DNA from 2 places in the Paenibacillus sp. LjRoot153 genome. Region 1 is predicted to be linked to the other one. Evidence: a T-box and tRNA genes for the amino acid it is inferred to sense, from the RefSeq annotation. Region 1 holds a T-box; the other holds one or more tRNA genes.

Region 1 (10,704 bases):
GCAAGACATCCAGAATGACGACAAAGTAGCGGAAGTATACCTCGGAAGGAGAGTTGAACGCGGTGCTTAAACTACAAGGCATAGAATCCGGCTATGGCGAAAGTATGGTCATCCGTAACGTCAACCTCGAAGTACGACCCGGTCAGATCGTTTGTCTAATGGGACGCAACGGGGTTGGGAAATCAACACTTATGAAGAGTATTATGGGGCTCATTAAGCCCAGATCGGGTTCCATCCACTACTCGGATACAGACATCACTCCATCTTCCCCAGATCGCCGCGCCAAGTCAGGCATTGGCTATGTACCGCAGGGCAGGGAAATATTCCCCCAGCTCACCGTCGAGGAAAATCTTTTATTAGGCTTAGAAGCCTCATCCGATCGCCGCAAGAAATTGCCAGATACGATATTCGATACGTTTCCCGTCCTTCAGCAAATGCTCCACCGCAAAGGCGGAGACCTCAGTGGCGGCCAGCAGCAGCAATTAGCCATCGCGCGAGCACTGGCTCCTGGGCCTCAACTCTTGCTCCTGGATGAACCTATGGAGGGGATACAGCCCTCTATCGTAATGGAGATCGAGGCGATCATTGAAACGATAAAGCGCAATCGAGAAATTGCCGTACTTTTAGTAGAGCAAAGCTTAGAATTTGCCACAAGCATCGCCGATTACTATTATGTTCTCGACCGCGGCACCATTGCTGCTGAAGGGAAGGCAGAGCATCTAAGCGAAGATCTCGTCCGGAAGCATTTGACGGTATGATTGTTCTTATTCTTACTCCCCCTACCCATAAGAAGCTGACCAACTTGACCTAATGAATGAAGGCTCAAGTAACGATCAGCTTCTTTTTCACGTCGAAAATAAGTTAAAACTGGACGTCACAAAATGGATAGGATAACATGTCATATAGATAGGATCGATTATTGCGGGAAGGCATATCGAGCACCTAGCCTTTTAAAGGAAAAGGAGGGGAACCTGTATGTCCAAAATTTTAATCATCGAAGACGATTTAAGTATCGGTGAAATGATGTCCATTTACTTATACGAAGATGGCTATGAAGTGAAACGCGCAGAGAACGGCCGACAAGGCGAGGTCTTATTCCGGGATTTTCAACCTGATATGATTATTCTTGATCTTATGCTGCCTGATATGGACGGTATTCAGTTATGTACAACATTTCGTCAGACTTCAACCATACCAATCTTGATGGTAACAGCCAAGAACGAAGTTTCAGATCGTGTGAAGGGCCTACAGACGGGTGCTGATGACTATTTGTGCAAACCCTTTTCGATGAGAGAGCTATCGGCAAGAATACAAGCCTTACTTCGACGTTCCAACGCTTTTCCACCACAGGTTTCATCACCATCCGACGTACTCAATCCTCTCAATCCTCTGGGGATCCACTTGGATTTGGAAAAGCGCTGCCTTTATGTTAGCGGTAAGAGCATCGAGACAACCTTCTCCGAATTCGAAATCATGAAGCTATTCTGGCAGAATCAAGGCAGGGTTTACAGTCGAGAAGAGTTGTTAAATCGTGTTCGCGGCTTTGATTCCCAAGTAACTGAGCGTGCAATCGATGTGCATATCGCCAACCTTCGCAAAAAAATCGAGGATGACCCCAAAGAACCCAAGCACGTTAAGACCGTGTGGGGTGTCGGCTATAAATTTCTACTTTGATAAAGCTCCTTCGGGAGCTTTTTTTGTTTTGCGAAATACCTATAAATTCGTCACCAAATAGGCAGAAGCACAATATGATGATTATGGAAAATGACCTTTGCGAACTCAGTTGGCGGAAAGGAGTGACCGTCTACTCCGAACTGAAGCTGAGAGCGAAGAGGAACATGGTATGCTGATGGTTGGAAATGCAGGCGTAAATCGGGTGCAAGTCCATCCATTTGTTAAAAACACATTTAAGAAGAAAGCTTTCGGTTTGAAAGCTCGAGGAGGAAAATATTATTATGTTGAATAACCCTTACAAAATAGGTAATCAAGCAATGCCGCAAGTGCAGTATGGCAATCCGTACCCAGCGTACCCCGTTCCAACTGCTATCACGAATAAAGTCGTTCCCCAAACACCAGCCGGATCGGTCCTCACACCTCCAGGCAGTGGATTACAAACAGGAGTAAATGTGCCTGGGCTTCCAGCGCTCGAAGAATCATATATCGAAAATATTCTTCGTTTGAACCTCGGTAAAATGGCAACCATCTATATGACATATGAAAACAACTCCGAGTGGAACGCCAAAATTTTCAAAGGAAAATTGGAAGCCGCAGGACGTGATCATATCATTATCAGCGATCCAGTTACTGGCATGCGTTTCCTATTACTTATGGTGAATTTGGATTACATCACGTTCGATGAAGAACTTAATTACGCCTACCCTTTCCGGGGCGGAGCTTTCTCCAGATAATAGCCCAATCGCCTACGAAAACCGTTGCTCGGTTAAAGAGCAGCGGTTTTTAGTTTTAAGAATAGGTAGCTGGCGAGAAATGCCACATGTGGAGTTTTTGAATTCCGCCTTTGATCCACTGATCCCAGTCGCCATGCTGCCCCTCACGCATCCGTTCAACATTCAAACGTTCCACCTTCATCCTTAGGTAATCCTCATACGTAATATCATGCCAAATTTCTACATAAAGTCCTTCTTGATCGGTCCCCTCCAATAGCTCCAAACGCCCTTCCCGCCGCTGAATTCCTTGCATATAGATGAGAAATGAGGCACGAAATTCGGGTTTTATGGCATACTCTACAAAAACTTTAGACATTTTTAGATCTCCTTCTGATTTATTTTTTGCTCTAAAATGGTAAACTAAGAGCAAGATGTTAATTGACCCTAGCCCAGATACAGAACAAACCGTGTGTACAGAACACTTAGGAGGAAAACCAGTTGGATACAGGCACTCATCTCGTCATTGGCTTAGGATTAGCAGGACTCTCGCAAATCGACCCGAGCATTTCCACAAATACGGCAGCAACGACTGCTGTTTTCATTGGAACTGTCGTTGGTTCTCAGATTCCGGATATTGATGGACTGCTCCGATTCAAGGGCAATGCTCTTTATATTCGCAATCATCGCGGTCGCTCACATTCCTTGCCAGCCCTCCCCTTATGGACATTGTTGATTACTGGTGCACTTGCGCCATTTTTCCATGGTATATCCGTCCTGCATCTCGCTATGTGGATCGGTATCGCGGTTTGCGTTCATGTGTTCACCGACTGTTTCAATACCTATGGTACGCAAGCCGTTCGACCTTTTTCGGAAAAATGGGTGTCCTGGAACATCATTCACATCTTCGATCCTTTTATTTTTACGAGTCACATTGCCGCGATCTTCATGTGGTCCTTCCATCTAGCGAAGCCACAGCTGATTTTCCCTACCTTATACGGCTTACTTGCACTGTATTACATTTGGCGGACTTTGGACCATGCTATTATTGAAAAAGGTCTTTATCGCAAAGATGCTACCTATCAGCCTGGTGATAAATATACGCTTATTGTAACATTCAACCTCTATGTCTGGAATGTTGTGAAAGAGTGCACAGACGGGACCTATCAGCTTGGCGAGCTCAAAAATGGCAAGCTCAAATGGCTGGACACAATTACCCGCTCTGACCACCCTGCCATCGAAGTTTCCAAGCACCACGAGGACATTCAAGCGCTGCTCTATTTCTCCTCCTTCACCTGCGCTGAAGTCAAGGAACATCGGTGGGGCTATGAAGTGAGATGGGCTGATGTCCGCTACCGCCATCGTAAGCAATTCCCATTCGTCGGCGTCATTCGGATGGATCACAATTTCCAAACACTTGATTCTTACGTAGGCTGGGTGAACGATACGAAGCTTGAAAAGAAGCTTAAAGTTGATCTTTATTGAAAAATCTTCGATGCATTCGAAATGAGGCCCTTGCATGGTTGCAGGGGCCTCGTTCTTTACGGGGCATCCTCACTACCGCACGCACCAAAAGCCAAGGAGCTATTTAGGCTCCTTGGCTTTATTATTACATAATTCGGGTATGCTAGTACGGAGACAAATTGTCTAAGTTAACGGAAGTTAGACCCAGATTGCCCCGCGAGCGATTGCTCAGCAATTTGTACCAAGCGGCGAGTAATCGCACCACCAATGGAACCAGTGTCACGAGTTGCCATGTTTCCATAGTAACCGTCTTGAGGAATTTGGATGCCCAGCTCTTGAGCTACCTCATATTTCAATTGATCTAAAGCTTGATTGGCTTGCGGAACTACCAGTGTGTTGCTACGAGATTGTGCCATCAGGATCGTACTCCTTTCAGTCAGCTATAATCTTTGATGTATTTGCAAGCTTGCAAAGATAGTATGTGGAGGAAATGAATTTATATGCACAGCGCTCAAAAAAGTTTAATATAAGAAGATGTCATGAACTTCAAGAAAGTAGGTCACCTATAATGAGTAAACCACTCGCTCTCCTATTCGCAGTTGTTGGTACGCTGCTGCTCGCTTGTATTTCCCTATTCATTGCTCTACGCGAACCTTGGATGGTGCTCCTCTTCTCCCTCATTTCGTTAGGGTTTATCGGTTACGGCTTCGCAATGAAAGCCAAAATGCGTCGGAAAAATACACCTTCCGAATGATAAAAAAGCTCAAATCCCACACATCGGGACTTGAGCTTTTTTAAATTGTAGAAGATAAGCTTAGCGAACAATAAAGCCCATCCGTTTCTTTACCTCAAGCAGCGTTTGATTCGCCACTTCGGCAGCTTCGTCCGCACCTTTTTTCAAAATGTCAAAAATGGCTCCCGAACTGCGAATCTCACGATAGCGCTGCTGGATAGGCTCCAGAACAGAAACGATGTGTTCCGCCAGTTCCTTTTTGAAGGGACCATAACCTTGCCCCTCATATCGAGCCTCAATCTCCGCTAAACTCATCTCTGCAAAGTGAGAGTAAATCGACATCAGATTACTAACCTCAGGTTTATTCTGAGGATCATACTTCACTTCACGCCCGGAATCCGTAACGGCACGACTAAGCTTTTTACGAATTACATCTGGCTCGTCGAGCATTGCGATGTAACTTCCAGCATTTGGACTGCTTTTGCTCATCTTCTTGGAAGCATCATCTAGTGACATAATGCGGGCGCCCACCTCAGGCATATATGGCTGTGGCATTACAAACATATCTCCGAAACGGTTATTAAAACGGTTAGCCAAATCACGCGTGAGCTCCAAATGCTGTTTTTGATCATCTCCAACAGGTATAAGATCTGCATTATATAACAAAATGTCTGCTGCCATTAGGGATGGATACGTGAACAAGCCCGCGCCCACAGATTCCTTGCCTTCGGACTTATCTTTAAATTGTGTCATGCGCTCAAGCTCGCCCATATGCGTCAGCGTCGTCATAATCCAGCCTAGCTCTGCATGTGCGTGAACATGGGACTGCAGGAAGACAGAAGCCTTATTCGGATCTAGACCCGAAGCAATGTATAACGAAGCAATGGACTCCGTTTGTTCGCGGAGCGCCGCTGGATCCTGCGGCACTGTGATCGCATGCATATCGACCACCATAAAATAACAGCGATGCAGTTCTTGCAGCTTAACAAAGTTGCGAAGTGCGCCAATATAATTGCCAATCGTCAGCTGACCGCTGGATTGCATGCCTGATAGTACACGTTTCATTCCAAAAAACCTCCTATTATCATACGGATTTTCAATGTAACCAGTAAAAAAGACAACAAAAAGGCCTCCCTCCGCAAGGGACGAGAGACCGTGGTACCACCCTAATTTGTCTACCTACATAACCCAAGTTATGTGCATGTAAACCTTCAGGCTCTGATAACGGAGAGCTACCGTTAAGCATAATTAACTGTAAGCTTCTTCCGGCCTAGGTTCCGGTAAATCCTCACAGTGTTCAGCTTCAAGCTCAAGGATCCATTCGGTCTGCTTGTTTCACCGGTTCGCACCAACCACCGGCTCTCTGAGAAACGGGAGACAAACGTACTTGTTCCTATCATCGCAATTGATTTCCTATTATTATACACGCTTAAGTAGCAATGTCAATCAAGGACATTGTCCTAGATAGCCCAGCATGTACATAGGATAGTTACATACCAATTCCTTCGGCAAAGGGGTGTCATTGCATTGTCCTCAACTCTATACCGCTGGAGCCTTCCTGCCTCCACGGTGATTTGCGTGTTTCTCTTGTTTCTGATTGTAACAACAAGACAACTCCCCCCTATGGGGATGGTCATGGAACCTATCAGCCATGTCTTTATGGCTTTTATGGACATCTTCTTAGATGCGCTTCCATTCATGATTCTCGGTGTACTGCTATCTACGATCGTAGAAAACTTCATTCCTGAGGGAGTCATTGGGCGAATAACACCCAAACATCCCCTCGGCGGCGTCTTATTCGCCTGTGCGCTGGGGATTATGTTTCCTCTGTGCGAGTGTGGCATGATCCCTTTCGTACGCAGGCTGATGCGCAAAGGCATGCCGGTCTACATCGCTGTCATTTTCATTCTAGTGGGACCTATCCTTAACCCCATTGTCTTTGCTTCCACTTGGATGGCTTTCCGCGGCAATCCAGCTATGGCCTATTCTCGTATGGGGCTCACCTTTGGTGTTGCGCTTGTGATCGGCTTCCTGCTCACGCGTTTCCTCAAGAGCAATCCATTGCGGCACCCAATTGAGCCTGCAGCAGCAAGCTTGACACATCGCCATAACCACGCACATGGAAGCCAACACATCGACCAGTATGATCTTCATCACAGCCACGATCACGATCACGATCACGATCACGATCACGATCACAAACACGACCACAGTCATGCTCATGATCATAGTCACAATCATGGACATGACCATCATGGCCACAATCACTCCCACGGCGGTAGCCGCCTCATGACGATGGTCAGCCACGGCTCCTCCGAGCTATTCGAGATGAGCAAGTACTTGATGCTAGGCGCCTTGCTGACAGCTCTGATACAGACATTTGTGGCACAGGACAGCCTGAGTGCGATCGGCCAAGGTGCTTTCATCTCACATGTGTTCATGATGGGCTTCGCTTACCTGCTCTCCTTATGTTCAACGACAGATGCCTTCGTCGCGGTCTCCTTCGCCAAGTCATTCTCACCTGGCTCTCTGCTCGCCTTCTTAGTATTCGGCCCTATGATCGATGTGAAAAGTACATTAATGATGCTTTCGATTTTCAAGGCACGATTTGTATTAACGCTTTCGGTTGTCGTAGCGATTACGGTTCTGACAGGTTCATTGTTGTTTATGCACTTTTTTCTTGCATAGCGGCTGGCTATTAGTCTGAAGAACACGCTACATCTGGCAGCATTTTCGCCTCATATGATTACAATAAAAAGCCCTCCTCCCACCAACGTTTCCGTTGCATGAGAAGAGGGCTGTTGTCTTATATCAATTAGATTTTCAAAATAGCACCGGCACTAGCGTTTGTTACCATTTTGGTGTAACGAGCCAAGTAGCCAGAAGTAATCTTCTGTTGGAAACCTGTCCATGTCTCACGACGTTTCGCAAATTCTTCATCGCTGATTTGCAATTCAATTTTGCGTCCATCCATGTCTACGTCGATGATGTCGCCATCATGTACGAAAGCAAGTGGTCCACCTTCAGCAGCTTCTGGGGACATATGTCCAAGCGAGATCCCGCGGGATGCGCCGGAGAAACGTCCGTCGGTGATCAAGGCAACTTTCGCGCCCAGACCCATACCTACGATTTGGGACGTTGGTGCCAACATTTCTGGCATACCAGGTCCACCTTTCGGTCCTTCGTAACGAATGACAACAACGTGTCCTTCTTTTACTTTACCGTTTGCGATACCGTACAAAGCTTCGTCTTGGGAGTCGAAACAGATCGCTGGACCAACGTGACGTCCGCCAACGGACTTATCAACGGCACCAACTTTTACGATACTGCCTTCTGGAGCCAAGTTACCGAACAGAACAGCTAGACCACCGCGCTCACTGTGTGGGTTCGTAAGTGGACGAATCACGTCAAAGTTCTGAATTTCACGTCCAGCCACATTCTCGCGAAGTGTTTGTGCTGTAACGGATAGACAATCACCGTTGAAAGCACCTGGTTTTTTGAGCAACTCATTAATTACCGCACTCACACCGCCTGCCAAATGCACATCTTCGATGTGGTAATCGGATGCTGGAGCAATTTTCGCAAGGTGAGGAACGCGCTCTGCTACTTCGTTAATACGAGCGATCGGATACTCGATACCCGCTTCAGCCGCGATAGCCAATGTGTGAAGAACCGTGTTCGTGGATCCTCCCATCGCCATATCCAAAGCAAATGCGTTATCAATCGCATCAATCGTTACGATATCACGCGGCTTGATGTCTTTCTCGATCAGAACCATCAATTGTTTCGCGCAATCTTTAACGAATTGCTTACGCTCTTCAGCAACAGCAAGAATTGTACCGTTACCCGGCATTGCAAGTCCAAGACCTTCAGCTAGACAGTTCATGGAGTTCGCTGTGAACATACCGGAGCATGATCCACAAGTTGGACAACCATATTGTTCTAGCTCTTCAAGGCCAGCTTCATCCAATTTACCCGCTTGGAAAGCACCAACGCCTTCAAATACGGAAGAAAGGGAAATCGATTTACCGTTTTTATCTTTACCAGCTTTCATCGGTCCACCGCTTACTAACATCGTTGGGATGTTAACGCGGAGAGCACCCATGATCATACCCGGTGTAATTTTATCACAGTTAGGAATACAGACCATGCCATCAAACCAATGCGCGTTAACTACTGTTTCTAAGGAATCCGCAATAATCTCACGGCTTGGCAAGGAATAACGCATCCCGATATGCCCCATCGCAATACCATCGTCAACACCGATTGTGTTGAACTCGAATGGAACACCGCCTGCTTCGCGAATCGCTTCTTTCACAAGCTTACCAAATTCTTGCAAATGAACGTGTCCAGGAATAATGTCTATATAAGAGTTACAAACCGCAATAAACGGCTTGCCGAAATCTTCCTCTTTAACGCCGGCTGCACGTAGTAAGCTACGGTGTGGAGCGCGGTCGAAACCTTTTTTAATCATGTCACTACGCTGTTTTGGATGTGCCATACTTTATTCCTCCTAGAATTCATATCTGTTATGAAAACAATGAAACTATCATACCACACTTCTCGTAAAATTTCTCACTTTAGTGTGATACAGTGCCAATGTGCTAGGAAACAACCTACTTTTCAACATTTTCAAGCTTTACGCCGATTCAAATGAACGAAAGTAATCGCTAGCGCCAAAACGAGCACGCCGCCTTTCACAATGTCGAACCCGAAATATGGAACATTGAGCATGGTGAGTCCATTGAGCAATACGCCGATCAATACAGCGCCGAAGAATGTTCCGATGACATTAGGTTTCCCTGCACCTAAAACGGAGTACCCCACGAATACAGAAGCAACAGCTTCCATCAACAATGGCGCCCCTGCATCAATTTGTCCAGAACCAACACGAGATGCATACAGGATGCCCCCGAAGGCTGCAAAAATACCAGAAAGAACATAAGCAGCGAAGCGGATTTTGTTCACAGAAATACCAGATAAACGCGCTGCTTCGCGATTGCCTCCCGTGATATACAGTTGGCGTCCCCAACGCGTATAAGTAAGAAACACATGAACCGCAATAACGGACACAATCATAAGAATAACAGGGACAGGAATACCTAATAGTTTCCCTTGACCGATCCATAGAAACTCAGGTGAAAACTTCCCTGGAGCCACAGTTCCGTCCTGAAATCTCATATTATTATAGATTGAAAAGCCTTTGGTATATGTCTTCTGGACACCGCCGATAATATACATGACAGCCAACGTTGCTAGCAAATCCGGAATACGGACTCTGACAATGAGCAGGGAATTTATAATACCGATGACCGCTCCAATAACGAGAGGAACAAGAATAACGAGAACGAGCGGTTGTTCATACCAGACCATCATGGCTGCCGCAGCAACCGTGGATAAAGAAACCGTCGAGCCTACGGACAAATCAAAACCGTCCACAATTTGAGATAACGTCACACCGATCGCAACAAACATGACAATCGAGATCGAACGTAAAATATCCGCGATATTGTCATACGTCATAAAGTTCTCATTGATGATGGAAAATACGATAAGAACAAGTGCAATGATGAACAGGGCACCATATTTAAATGAGAAATCCAAGCTTTTTTCCTTCAAGCTATTCAACTTATTCAGCCTCCCCCGCGCTCGCATACGTCAAAATGAGATCCTGTGTCGCTTCCGCGCGGGACAGCTCCTTCACCACAGACCCATAGCTCATTACGATGATGCGATCGGCAATTCCTATAATTTCATTGAGTTCACATGATAAATAAATGATCCCCTTGCCTTCCGATGCCAATTGACCAATTAAGCGGAAAATATCACTTTTCGCACCAACGTCGACCCCTTTGGTCGGCTCATCAAACATGTACACATCAGCGTTCGTTGGGAGCCATTTCCCTACGGCTACCTTCTGCTGATTCCCGCCGCTCAGATGCTTCACCGTGCGATTGGGATCGCTTGGCTGTACGCCTAGCTGGCCCACCATTTTTACGGCGTGGGCATTTTCCTCGCTTCGCTTCACAAAGCCAAGCGTACTCAGCTTACGCAAAATCGGCAGCGACAGATTACGCTTCACGGTCTCCTCCACGAGGATCCCTTGCTTGCGGCGCTCCTCGG
Region 2 (10,704 bases), 120 kb from region 1:
ATACATAGATCATGCTATTTTTTCGAAGCTGCTAAGAAAGCATCCAATTGCTTTTGCTTTTCAGCTATGATTTTATCAATGCCTGCTGCTTTCATTTTATCTTGATATTTCGGCAAGGAAGCATCCATATCCACAGAACCGGTATCCATCGCTGCATCGAATTCTTTGCCTACGTTAACTGCTGCAGCCACTTGGGTTTTAACAGGCTCGGAGTCGAACGTAAAGCCTAGTCCTGGTGATTTTTTGCCTGATTTATTGAACTCTTTGAATTTATCCCATTTCTGTGGATCTTCATTATCGTACAAGTAGTTCAAGAATTGGTTACCGAACTGCCATGCAGCACCTGGTGCATAATTTTTGCCTGCATCTGTTGCTTTAATAATGTTTTCCGACACTTTCGTGTAGTGCGTACCTTCGATACCAAAGTTGATGAGATTGTTTAATTGTTTATCCGTGTGCAAGAGGTTAATCACCATCATCGTACGAGCTGGATCCTTGGACGTTACGGAAATACCCAACATGGAGCCCGCTGTGTCGCCGGTGGAAATTGTACGTGGTGTCAACTCGATTTGGCCAAGTTTACCTACCAAGTTCGTTGCATTTGCCAGTTCACTATCTTTACCTGGTTTCAAAGAAGATGTAATCATGAATACATTCCCGGATTTCAAAGCATCTTGACCCGACAATTGCGTTGTAGCTGCATCTTTATTGACATACCCTTTTTGCATAAAATCACGTGTTAATTTCAAAATTTCTTTATAACGCGGTTGATCCCATTTCGGAATCACTTTTGTATCTGTGCCATCTTTCATAATAACACCTGGAATTGTGCTGTCACCTAGATAGTCATATTGTGCCAAATAGTGCGCATTCAGGTTATCCCCGTCGCGAAGGAAGAAAGCTGTCATTTCTGGCTTTTTCTCTTTGACTGTTTTCAGTACATTAGCCAGATCTGCCATCGTCTTCACAGCCGTCATATCAATGCCTAACTCTTTGGCAATATCAGCGCGATACACAACCCCACCGGAAGCTGCGAGTTCTTTATTCGTTGGCACACCATAATTTTTACCGTTGATTTTAGCACCTTGCAAGAACGCTGGATCCAAGGAATCCGTAATACCCTTTCCATATTGCCCAATCAAATCATTCAGCGGCATCAACGCGCCTTTACCTACATTGACAGCGTGACCATTCCATTGTGCTGTAAATAAGATATCGAACTCTTCACGTGACGCAATCATTAAGTTCGTCTTGTTATCCCATTGACCCCAGTCGATTGGCATTAATTTGATCGTTGCATTGATTTTTTCTTTCAAAACCTTGTTCATAGCTTCTTCTACTTTAGCTTGATCCGGCTGTGGTGTACCAGGGTAGACTAGTTTCACTTCATAAGGCTTCAAATCTGTTGTAGCTGCTTTCGTAGCAGCAGGCGCTGTACTTGTTGCTGGTGCTGCAGTAGCACTCGCTGCAGGCTCTGGTGTGCTCTTCGAACAGCCCGCCAAGGTGAGTGATAACGAAAACGTTAGTGTAAGAAGTGCAAGAGTGCTTTTTTTCAAAGCTTTCATTGATGGATTGCCTCCCTTTATCTCAATTCTTCTTATATGCTAAACCAGTCTATACTGGTACAAGCCGTGTTTAACTATCCTTTTATTGCACCAACCGTTAGGCCTTTCTTAAAATACTTCTGGAAGAATGGATACGCGAACACGATCGGCCCTATTCCGAGTACTGCCATCGCCATACGGACAGTTTCCGTTGGTAGTTGTAGCATGCCCCCTGCTTGGGATAAACCTTGACTCGCTTGCACATTCGAGGTTAAGAACTGTATATCCAGCATGGTTTTGTACATCATGAACTGTAGGTTGATGTTTTTACTGCCAGAAATGAACACCAGACTGAGGAACCAGTCATTCCAATAATTCAGCACCTGGAACAAACCAACTGAAGCCAATACAGGTAATGAGAGAGGAATAATAATTTGACTGAAAATCCGAACCTCACCGGCTCCATCAATCTTCGCTGCTTCGATTAAAGGCATCGGAATCGAATTCGCAAAGAATGTCCGAAGCAATAGGACAAAGAAGGCGGAGACTAACAAGGGCAGCATAAGTGCTGCGATGGTATTTTTCAAGTCCAGCATCTGGGTATAAACAAGATACCATGGAACGAGCCCACCATTGAAAAGCATGGTGAAAAACATGAAGAAGGAGAAGAAGCTTCTATGTGGAAAGTCACTTCGCGAGATCGGATACGCATAGAGTGACATCATCACTAAACTAATCGCTGTTCCTACCGTTGCTAGGAAGACTGAGATCCCGAAGGAGCGCAGGATTTGATGCCAATCCTTGAACATGAACTTATACGCTTCTAAGCTCCACGCTTCAGGAATGAAATTGTAGCCATGTATGAGAACTCCCTTTTCATCTGAAAAGGATACGATGATAACCAAAACCAGAGGCATAATACAAGCTGCGGTATAAATCCAGAAGAACACGTTAACCAACAAATTCGCTGTAGGCGTTAATTCATTTGGTCCCCGTTTCTTGGCTATCCGTTGTTTACGTACTGAAATTGCTTCACTCATGACAGCCACTCCTTCTTAAAATAGTGCATTCTCTTTGCTAACTTTTCTTACAAATAAGTTCGTAACCAGAACAAGTAGGAAGCCCACAACGGCTTGGTACAAGCCTGCTGCTGATGACATTCCGATATCCCCCATCGTTAGGAACGTTTGATACACATACGTATCTATAACTTGTGTCGTCGGAAATAAAGCGCCTGCATTTTTGGTTACTTGGAAGAATAGACCGAAGTCCGCATAGAAAATTCTCCCTACTTGAAGCAGTGTCATCGTAATCATGACCGGCATAATCAGCGGAATCGTGATGCGTTTGACTTGCTGCCATTTATTCGCTCCATCAATTAATGCCGCTTCATAATACTCATGATCAATTCCTATAATGGCTGCCATATAGATGACCGTATAGTAACCAAGGTTTTTCCATGTGTTCACAATCGGTAGAATAACCGTCCAATATTTCGGCTCTGTATACCAGTCAATCGGCTCTATACCTAATTTAGGCAGGAGTACTGTATTCACGAAGCCATGCTCGGCGCCCAAGAAAGCGTATACCAGATAAGCTACACACACCATGGAGAGAAAGAATGGCAGAAACATCGTGCTTTGATGAAACTTCGATAGAAATTTGCTGCGCATCTCATTAAACATAATAGCCATTGCAACTGCGATTACCAAATTCAATACGATAAAAACCAGATTATACGAGATCGTATTTCGAGTAATGACCCACGCAACCTCACTAGAGAACAGATACTTGAAATTATCGAATCCTACCCATGGACTTCCTAGAATCCCTTTTGTGTAATTCACATTTTTAAAAGCAATCAGAACGCCCGCCATTGGGATGTAGTTGTTAATGATGAGCAGCAGCGCTGCTGGTGCCATCATCACATAAAAGATCCAGTATTTGCGAACCGTCCATAGAAAGTTCGATTGAACCCTAGTTCGTTTGGTAGTACGTATAGGGGCTGCCTGCGCTGCCGTATTTGGAGTATCGTTCATCTTTTATTTTGCTCCCCTTTCCATTCAATCCGCTTGCATCCTCTCTCTTATAGGTTCATTGTAAAGTGTTTAGAACTAAATCTCTATCTTCGTAGTGACCGAATAAGCACTTCTGTGACATTCGTCTAAACCTTGATTTGCCTACCATCTATCCCTGGAAAGTTCAAAAAAAGCTACCCATTCCTGGGCAGCTTTTTACCATGCCATCTTAAGTTGTTTGAACACCTCTGATTCCATACCTCAGAACCTCATCAGCCCTGAAAGTTTTTCCGATACTCTTGTGGGGAAAGACCCGAATACTTCTTGAACATTTTCGCGAAAAAGGAAAAATGAGAATAGCCCGTTTGCTCCGCTACATAGCTGATCTTATCGTTGGTTTCCGCAAGCAGCTTCATCGCTTTCTCCATCCGAACCTTCAGACTGTACTCCGAGATGGAAAGCCCCGTTTCTTTCTTAAATAAACGCGATAAATAAGCCGGATTGAGAAACACAGAAGCCGCCAATTCCTCTCTGCTAAGCTCTTCCTCCATATGTTCGTCAATGTATTGGCAAACCTTCGCTGTAACTGCTGAGACGCCTTTCAGGTGGCTATTCATATAGTCACAGCTTACTGTAGCGATGCGAACAGCCCAATTCCTGAGTTGATTTAATGATCGCGTCGCACTGCTATAGTCCTGTAACTCTTGATGAGGGAGCATATCATGTACAGCTAATCCTTTTTTGTGCAAAACATGATACACCACATGCAACAACCCATAATAGAAAGCCTCTACGGTTTCAGAGCCCACGTCATCAGTCTTCTGCAGACGATCAATATTCTCCTGAATGCGAGCTACCAGCTCTGCCTTCTTTCCAGACTCTAATAACACAATCCAATCGGAAAAGGTTGGCGCCTGCGGCTTGTTCATAAGCGGTTGATCCGTTTCATTGTCCAAAAGCACACAGTTACTTTTCGTCACATTGTTCCGCTCATTCTGAAAAAGATCCGCCACCTTCGCCGTTAGCTTAAGTAAAGGCGTTTCCTCGCCTACATAGCAGGACAAGCTGCACTGGAAATAACGGTGACAAGCACTGATATACGCCTCGCACTTCGCTTTGATGTCAGATAGAGATAGTTCGCTTCCCTCAGCCACATACAGGAGAACTAAAGATGAACCATTCTCTTGAATTACACAGCCAGCCTGTTCCACAACAATAATTTCAGCAGCAGCTTTCCGAATCGCATACTCCATAATCTCTTCATCTCTTGCATTCAGCTCTTCCTTCCAGTGCTCCACACTTATCAGAATGGGTAGGATCCTGCTTGTCATGTCCAGTGGGATTTCATACATCTGGAAATTGCGAGTCAATCGCTCTTCATTAGCAGGTATTTTCCCACTTAATAGCTCCTGCCAAAACTTCTCAACCAATGTCGGCAGCTCATTGACCCAGTGACTGTAATACATCTTATACGTTTCATGAAAATCAATTTGCTCCTGATCTTCTTTAATCTTCTCAATGGCGAGCTTCACAATGTCTTGCAGTCGATCGTGATCTACTGGCTTTAGTACGTAATCAAAGCTTCCTAAACGAACAGCCTGCTGCGCATATTCAAAATTCGCATGACCCGTCAAGAAAATCGTCTCCGTATGCGGTGAATTCGTTCGTACCCACTCCTGCAGCTGCAAGCCATTGCTACCCGGCATCTCGATGTCCGAAATCATAATGTCAATTCGATTCTGAGATAGCACCTGCTTCGCTTCATTCACATCAAGTGCTTCAAAAATCTGACCTATCGGAAACGACTCCCAATCGATCCCCACTGTTATTCCTTTTACCGCGATCTTCTCGTCGTCAACAACTAATAAGTTAAACATCCTTCTCCGTCCCTTCCACAATGGGGGTGTGAAGCGGCAGCCTAATTTGAACCAAGGCCCCTCTCTCCGGCTTATTCAGAAATCTTAGCGCAACTTTGTTCCCATAATTCATCTGCAACCGATGCCGTACATTCCATATCCCAAGATGCTCATCGCCTGATTGATCCAAATACTGAGCTGAATTTAATTGCTGCAGCATTTCCGGTTGAAAGCCATCCCCGTTGTCACTTATCGACAAGAGGAAGAACTCCTCAGGTGCTTCTGGATCTTGCTCCGCTTTCACTTGAATGACGAACGTACCGTACTGCTTCGTAAACCCATGGATCACTGCATTTTCTACAAATGGCTGTACAATGAGCGGAGGAATAGCGTATTGGCTATATGTCTCTGGTAATTGGATGTCAAACGTCAAATTGTCCGGATATCTCATGACTTGAATTTCCAAATAATTGCGAATATGATCGATCTCATCCTTCAGTGTCATCGTTGTCCGATTCGTACGCATAATAAAGCGGAAATAATCGGCCAGATGTAGAGACATCTTTTGAACGGATTTCGTATCTTTTAACGCCGCGAGGTTATAGATGATATTTAAACTGTTCATATAGAAGTGAGGATTAATTTGCACCTGCAAATGCTTAAATTCAGCCTGCTGTACGCGTATCTTCTCCTCATAGACCGAAATCTTCAAATTCTCAATCTGATCCACCATGTTATTAAAAGTAGCTATCAGAAAAGCAAACTCCGTCGAGCTGCCTTCATGCAACCTGATTGACAATTCCCCTTGGGCAATCTTCCTCATTCCACGAATTAATTGCATCAATGGCTTGAATAAGATGCGCTGCACATACAACAAATAAACTCCAAGCACGAACGCTCCGCCCAATGGTAAAAAGTAAATCAATAACTGCAAATACGGTAAATTCTGCAGCATATTTTTCTCGGCAATAATGAGCTCATATTCCAAATCTGCATGTGAGGAGGCTTCCCGCACAATCAAAAACTGCAGATCAAGCTCCTTGTCTTTGACAATTTGAAAACCTGAGGTCTTCGGCGCGATTTGATCACTTATGTTCTTATACCTTTGTAATGGAAAATAAGAGTTTGTTAACGTAGTGCCATCTGGAGATACCACAATGGTGCCTCCACCTTCTCCTGTGTCCCACTTGCTGAGAGGCTCAACCATACTGCTCATTTTAATGAGAATGCCGCCTGACAGCCCTGCGCCCAAATCCTTATTAATCTTCATCAAATAGTGATCACCGTTCGCTGCCTTCATAATAAGCCAGTTGCCATTCGAGCTGTCATTAGGACGTGTCTTCGAATTTTCCACAATGAATTGTTTCACGGTCTGAACACGATCATAGTAATACGTATTTTCCCTTGTCGATACTAGAAGATCCCCCGTCGTATTCGAAAAGACGAAAAACGTGTTGACCAAATTGTATATATCCAGCTGTCGGGTTAACTTATTGAACAAGCGCTGCTTGGCAAGGACATAATCATCCGATTCCAAAGGGTACAAGTTCATATTAATCACATCAGGATCACTATAGAGATGAAATAAATAATTATCGAACTCTTTGAGCGTATTATCCGTGTCCTCCACGTACTGCTGCAGAAGCTTATTATAGTTTTGAGAAATTTGATCCCTCACTACATTCATGGAATACACATTATTAAATATGAGAAATAGGACCAAGGGAGCAACCACCAGCACAAACCCAATAAAAATCTTAAATCTTACCGAATTCACAATATTCAAAGAGTCTCCGCCTCATTAGTCATTTTTGGGAATGAACTTCCATTGTAAGCATTCCCTTTCTATTTTACTATCTGTAAAACACATATACATAGCATTTTAGATACAATGTGTACGAAGTAAATTACAATCTTCCGTTCTAAAAGTGAACAGAAAAAAAGCCTATGAAATCATAAGATTTCATAGGCTTTCTTTGTTCGTTATACCGGCAAGAGGACTCGAACCTCCACCCTTTCGGACTCGATTTTGAGTCGAGCGCGTCTGCCATTCCGCCATGCCGGCATAAACTTGTAAAAACAATGGTGCCGAAGACCAGACTTGAACTGGTACGGTAGTCACCTACCGCAGGATTTTAAGTCCTGTGCGTCTGCCGATTCCGCCACTCCGGCTTATAAATTTTGTGGAGGCGCCACCCAGATTCGAACTGGGGGTAAAGCTTTTGCAGAGCTCTGCCTTACCACTTGGCTATGGCGCCTTAGTAATAATGGAGCGGAAGACGGGGATCGAACCCGCGACCCTCGCCTTGGCAAGGCGATGCTCTACCGCTGAGCCACTTCCGCATATAAAACTGGGGATCAAGGATTTGAACCTTGGCATGACGGAGTCAAAGTCCGTTGCCTTACCGCTTGGCTAATCCCCATTATGTTGCTTAGGTAATAATGGGCGGACGACGGGACTTGAACCCGCGAATGCCGGATCCACAAACCGGTGCGTTAACCCCTTCGCCACGACCGCCACAATATTAAGTTTCTTGCATTTTTGGCAGGGGCAGCAGGAATTGAACCCACACCAAAGGTTTTGGAGACCTTTGTTCTACCCTTAAACTATGCCCCTACAAAAAGGAAAATGGAGGCTGATGGATTCGAACCACCGAACTCGAAGAGAGCAGATTTACAGTCTGCCGTGTTTAGCCACTTCACTAAGCCTCCACAAAGCAATGGTGCCGTCGAGAGGACTTGAACCCCCAACCTACTGATTACAAGTCAGTTGCTCTACCAGTTGAGCTACAACGGCTTATTAAGTTTTTAAATGGTGGCTTTGGACGGAATCGAACCGCCGACACGAGGATTTTCAGTCCTCTGCTCTACCGACTGAGCTACAAAGCCTAACTAGATTGTGTAATAATAATGGCGGAGCTGACGGGATTCGAACCCGCGGTCTCCTGCGTGACAGGCAGGCATGTTAGGCCACTACACCACAGCTCCACATGTATTATTTGGTTGCGGGGGCAGGATTTGAACCTGCGGCCTTCGGGTTATGAGCCCGACGAGCTACCGGGCTGCTCCACCCCGCGTCATTAAGTATAAGTCACGTTTCCTATTAAATCAAGTCTTTCATAAGGAAAAGTGATGGAGGCTGACGGGATCGAACCGCCGACCCTCTGCTTGTAAGGCAGATGCTCTCCCAGCTGAGCTAAGCCTCCATGGGAAGTAAAAATGGTGACCCGTAGGGGACTCGAACCCCTGTTACCTCCGTGAAAGGGAGGTGTCTTAACCACTTGACCAACGGGCCTTACTAGAAAGATTGTGGCGGAGAGAGAGGGATTCGAACCCTCGAGACGCTTGTGACGCCTACACGATTTCCAATCGTGCTCCTTCGGCCAGCTCGGACACCTCTCCATATGGCTCCCCGAACAGGACTCGAACCTGTGACAACTCGATTAACAGTCGAGTGCTCTACCAACTGAGCTATCAGGGAATAGAAACGATGAATCTTTCAAGGATTTATTCCTTGAAAACTAGATACGAAACTTCAACGTAAAGTACTATACTCAGGAATTTTGGTTAAGCCCTCGACCGATTAGTATTCGTCAGCTGCATACGTTGCCGCACTTCCACCTCGAACCTATCAACCTCGTCGTCTACAAGGGGTCTTACATACTGGGAAATCTCATCTTGAGGGGGGCTTCGCGCTTAGATGCTTTCAGCGCTTATCCCCTCCGTACATAGCTACCCAGCGATGCCTCTGGCGAGACAACTGGTACACCAGCGGTACGTCCATCCCGGTCCTCTCGTACTAAGGACAGCTCCTCTCAAATTTCCTACGCCCGCGACAGATAGGGACCGAACTGTCTCACGACGTTCTGAACCCAGCTCGCGTACCGCTTTAATGGGCGAACAGCCCAACCCTTGGGACCTACTTCAGCCCCAGGATGCGATGAGCCGACATCGAGGTGCCAAACCTCCCCGTCGATGTGGACTCTTGGGGGAGATAAGCCTGTTATCCCCAGGGTAGCTTTTATCCGTTGAGCGATGGCCCTTCCATTCGGTACCACCGGATCACTAAGTCCGACTTTCGTCCCTGCTCGACTTGTAGGTCTCGCAGTCAAGCTCCCTTATGCCTTTGCACTCTGCGAATGATTTCCAACCATTCTGAGGGAACCTTTAAACGCCTCCGTTACATTTTAGGAGGCGACCGCCCCAGTCAAACTGCCCACCTGACACTGTCCCCATACCGGATCACGGTACTAGGTTAGAACTCCGATACGATCAGGGTGGTATCCCAACGGCGCCTCCACCCAAGCTGGCGCTCAGGCTTCAAAGGCTCCCACCTATCCTGTACAGATCGTACCAAAGTCCAATATCAAGCTGCAGTAAAGCTCCATGGGGTCTTTCCGTCTTGTCGCGGGTAACCTGCATCTTCACAGGTATTAAAATTTCACCGGATCTCTCGTTGAGACAGCGCCCAAGTCGTTACGCCATTCGTGCGGGTCAGAATTTACCTGACAAGGAATTTCGCTACCTTAGGACCGTTATAGTTACGGCCGCCGTTTACTGGGGCTTCAATTCATAGCTTCGGGTTGCCCCTAACCACTCCTCTTAACCTTCCAGCACCGGGCAGGCGTCAGCCCGTATACTTCGCCTTGCGGCTTCGCACAGACCTGTGTTTTTGCTAAACAGTCGCTTGGGCCTTTTCACTGCGGCCCCCTCGGGCTATTCACCCTACCGAGGCACCCCTTCTCCCGAAGTTACGGGGTCATTTTGCCGAGTTCCTTAACGAGAGTTCTTCCGCGCGCCTTAGAATTCTCTTCTCACCCACCTGTGTCGGTTTGCGGTACGGGCACCTTCGCCTGGCTAGAAGCTTTTCTTGGCAGTGTGAACTCATGACCTTCGGTACTTAAATTTCCCTCCCCATCACAGCCCAGCCTTACGATGTGCGGATTTGCCTACACATCAGCCTCACTGCTTGGACGAGCATCCATCAGCTCGCGTCACTATCCTTCTGCGTCACTCCATTGCTCATAACGGCTACGGTGGTACAGGAATTTCCACCTGTTGTCCATCGACTACGCCTTTCGGCCTCGCCTTAGGTCCCGACTTACCCTGAGCGGACGAGCCTTCCTCAGGAACCCTTAGGTTTTCGGCGGATCAGATTCTCACTGATCTTTTCGTTACTTATACCGGCATTCTCACTTGTATGCGCTCCACCTGTCCTTACGGTCAGAATTCAACGTACATACAACGCTCCCCTACCCATGCACATACGTGCAAGCCATAGCTTCG

The links. A T-box is a leader RNA that pairs with one kind of tRNA and senses whether it is charged. The one in region 1 lies ahead of trpS (tryptophan--tRNA ligase), so its partner is inferred to be a tRNA-Trp.
Region 2: it encodes a tRNA-Trp, which carries the amino acid that the T-box ahead of trpS (tryptophan--tRNA ligase) is inferred to sense. The anticodon was not compared.

The regions. Positions count from the first base shown of each region.
Region 1 covers NZ_CAXUQH020000001.1:1,813,230-1,823,933, reverse strand. Annotated here, with positions in the region: gene urtD (urea ABC transporter ATP-binding protein UrtD) at 1-70, shown strand, start outside; gene urtE (urea ABC transporter ATP-binding subunit UrtE) at 105-758, shown strand; gene ACSQ8P_RS08055 (response regulator transcription factor) at 976-1,674, shown strand; gene ACSQ8P_RS08050 (hypothetical protein) at 1,772-1,966, shown strand; gene gerQ (spore coat protein GerQ) at 1,956-2,408, shown strand; gene ACSQ8P_RS08040 (hypothetical protein) at 2,464-2,763, opposite strand; gene ACSQ8P_RS08035 (metal-dependent hydrolase) at 2,886-3,869, shown strand; gene ACSQ8P_RS08030 (small, acid-soluble spore protein, alpha/beta type) at 4,037-4,264, opposite strand; gene ACSQ8P_RS08025 (DUF5325 family protein) at 4,417-4,602, shown strand; gene trpS (tryptophan--tRNA ligase) at 4,663-5,646, opposite strand; T-box leader at 5,720-5,990, opposite strand; gene ACSQ8P_RS08015 (permease) at 6,217-7,269, shown strand; gene ilvD (dihydroxy-acid dehydratase) at 7,397-9,082, opposite strand; gene ACSQ8P_RS08005 (ABC transporter permease) at 9,214-10,200, opposite strand; gene ACSQ8P_RS08000 (sugar ABC transporter ATP-binding protein) at 10,211-10,704, opposite strand, start outside.
Region 2 covers NZ_CAXUQH020000001.1:1,695,764-1,706,467, reverse strand. Annotated here, with positions in the region: gene ACSQ8P_RS07485 (ABC transporter substrate-binding protein) at 15-1,565, opposite strand; gene ACSQ8P_RS07480 (carbohydrate ABC transporter permease) at 1,640-2,584, opposite strand; gene ACSQ8P_RS07475 (ABC transporter permease) at 2,600-3,583, opposite strand; gene ACSQ8P_RS07470 (response regulator transcription factor) at 3,835-5,439, opposite strand; gene ACSQ8P_RS07465 (cache domain-containing sensor histidine kinase) at 5,432-7,195, opposite strand; tRNA gene ACSQ8P_RS07460 (tRNA-Leu) at 7,405-7,483, opposite strand; tRNA gene ACSQ8P_RS07455 (tRNA-Leu) at 7,502-7,590, opposite strand; tRNA gene ACSQ8P_RS07450 (tRNA-Cys) at 7,603-7,676, opposite strand; tRNA gene ACSQ8P_RS07445 (tRNA-Gly) at 7,687-7,761, opposite strand; tRNA gene ACSQ8P_RS07440 (tRNA-Gln) at 7,770-7,841, opposite strand; tRNA gene ACSQ8P_RS07435 (tRNA-His) at 7,864-7,936, opposite strand; tRNA gene ACSQ8P_RS07430 (tRNA-Trp) at 7,962-8,035, opposite strand; tRNA gene ACSQ8P_RS07425 (tRNA-Tyr) at 8,049-8,130, opposite strand; tRNA gene ACSQ8P_RS07420 (tRNA-Thr) at 8,140-8,215, opposite strand; tRNA gene ACSQ8P_RS07415 (tRNA-Phe) at 8,232-8,307, opposite strand; tRNA gene ACSQ8P_RS07410 (tRNA-Asp) at 8,330-8,406, opposite strand; tRNA gene ACSQ8P_RS07405 (tRNA-Met) at 8,419-8,495, opposite strand; tRNA gene ACSQ8P_RS07400 (tRNA-Val) at 8,552-8,624, opposite strand; tRNA gene ACSQ8P_RS07395 (tRNA-Glu) at 8,639-8,713, opposite strand; tRNA gene ACSQ8P_RS07390 (tRNA-Ser) at 8,729-8,820, opposite strand; tRNA gene ACSQ8P_RS07385 (tRNA-Asn) at 8,824-8,899, opposite strand; rRNA gene ACSQ8P_RS07380 (23S ribosomal RNA) at 8,982-10,704, opposite strand, start outside.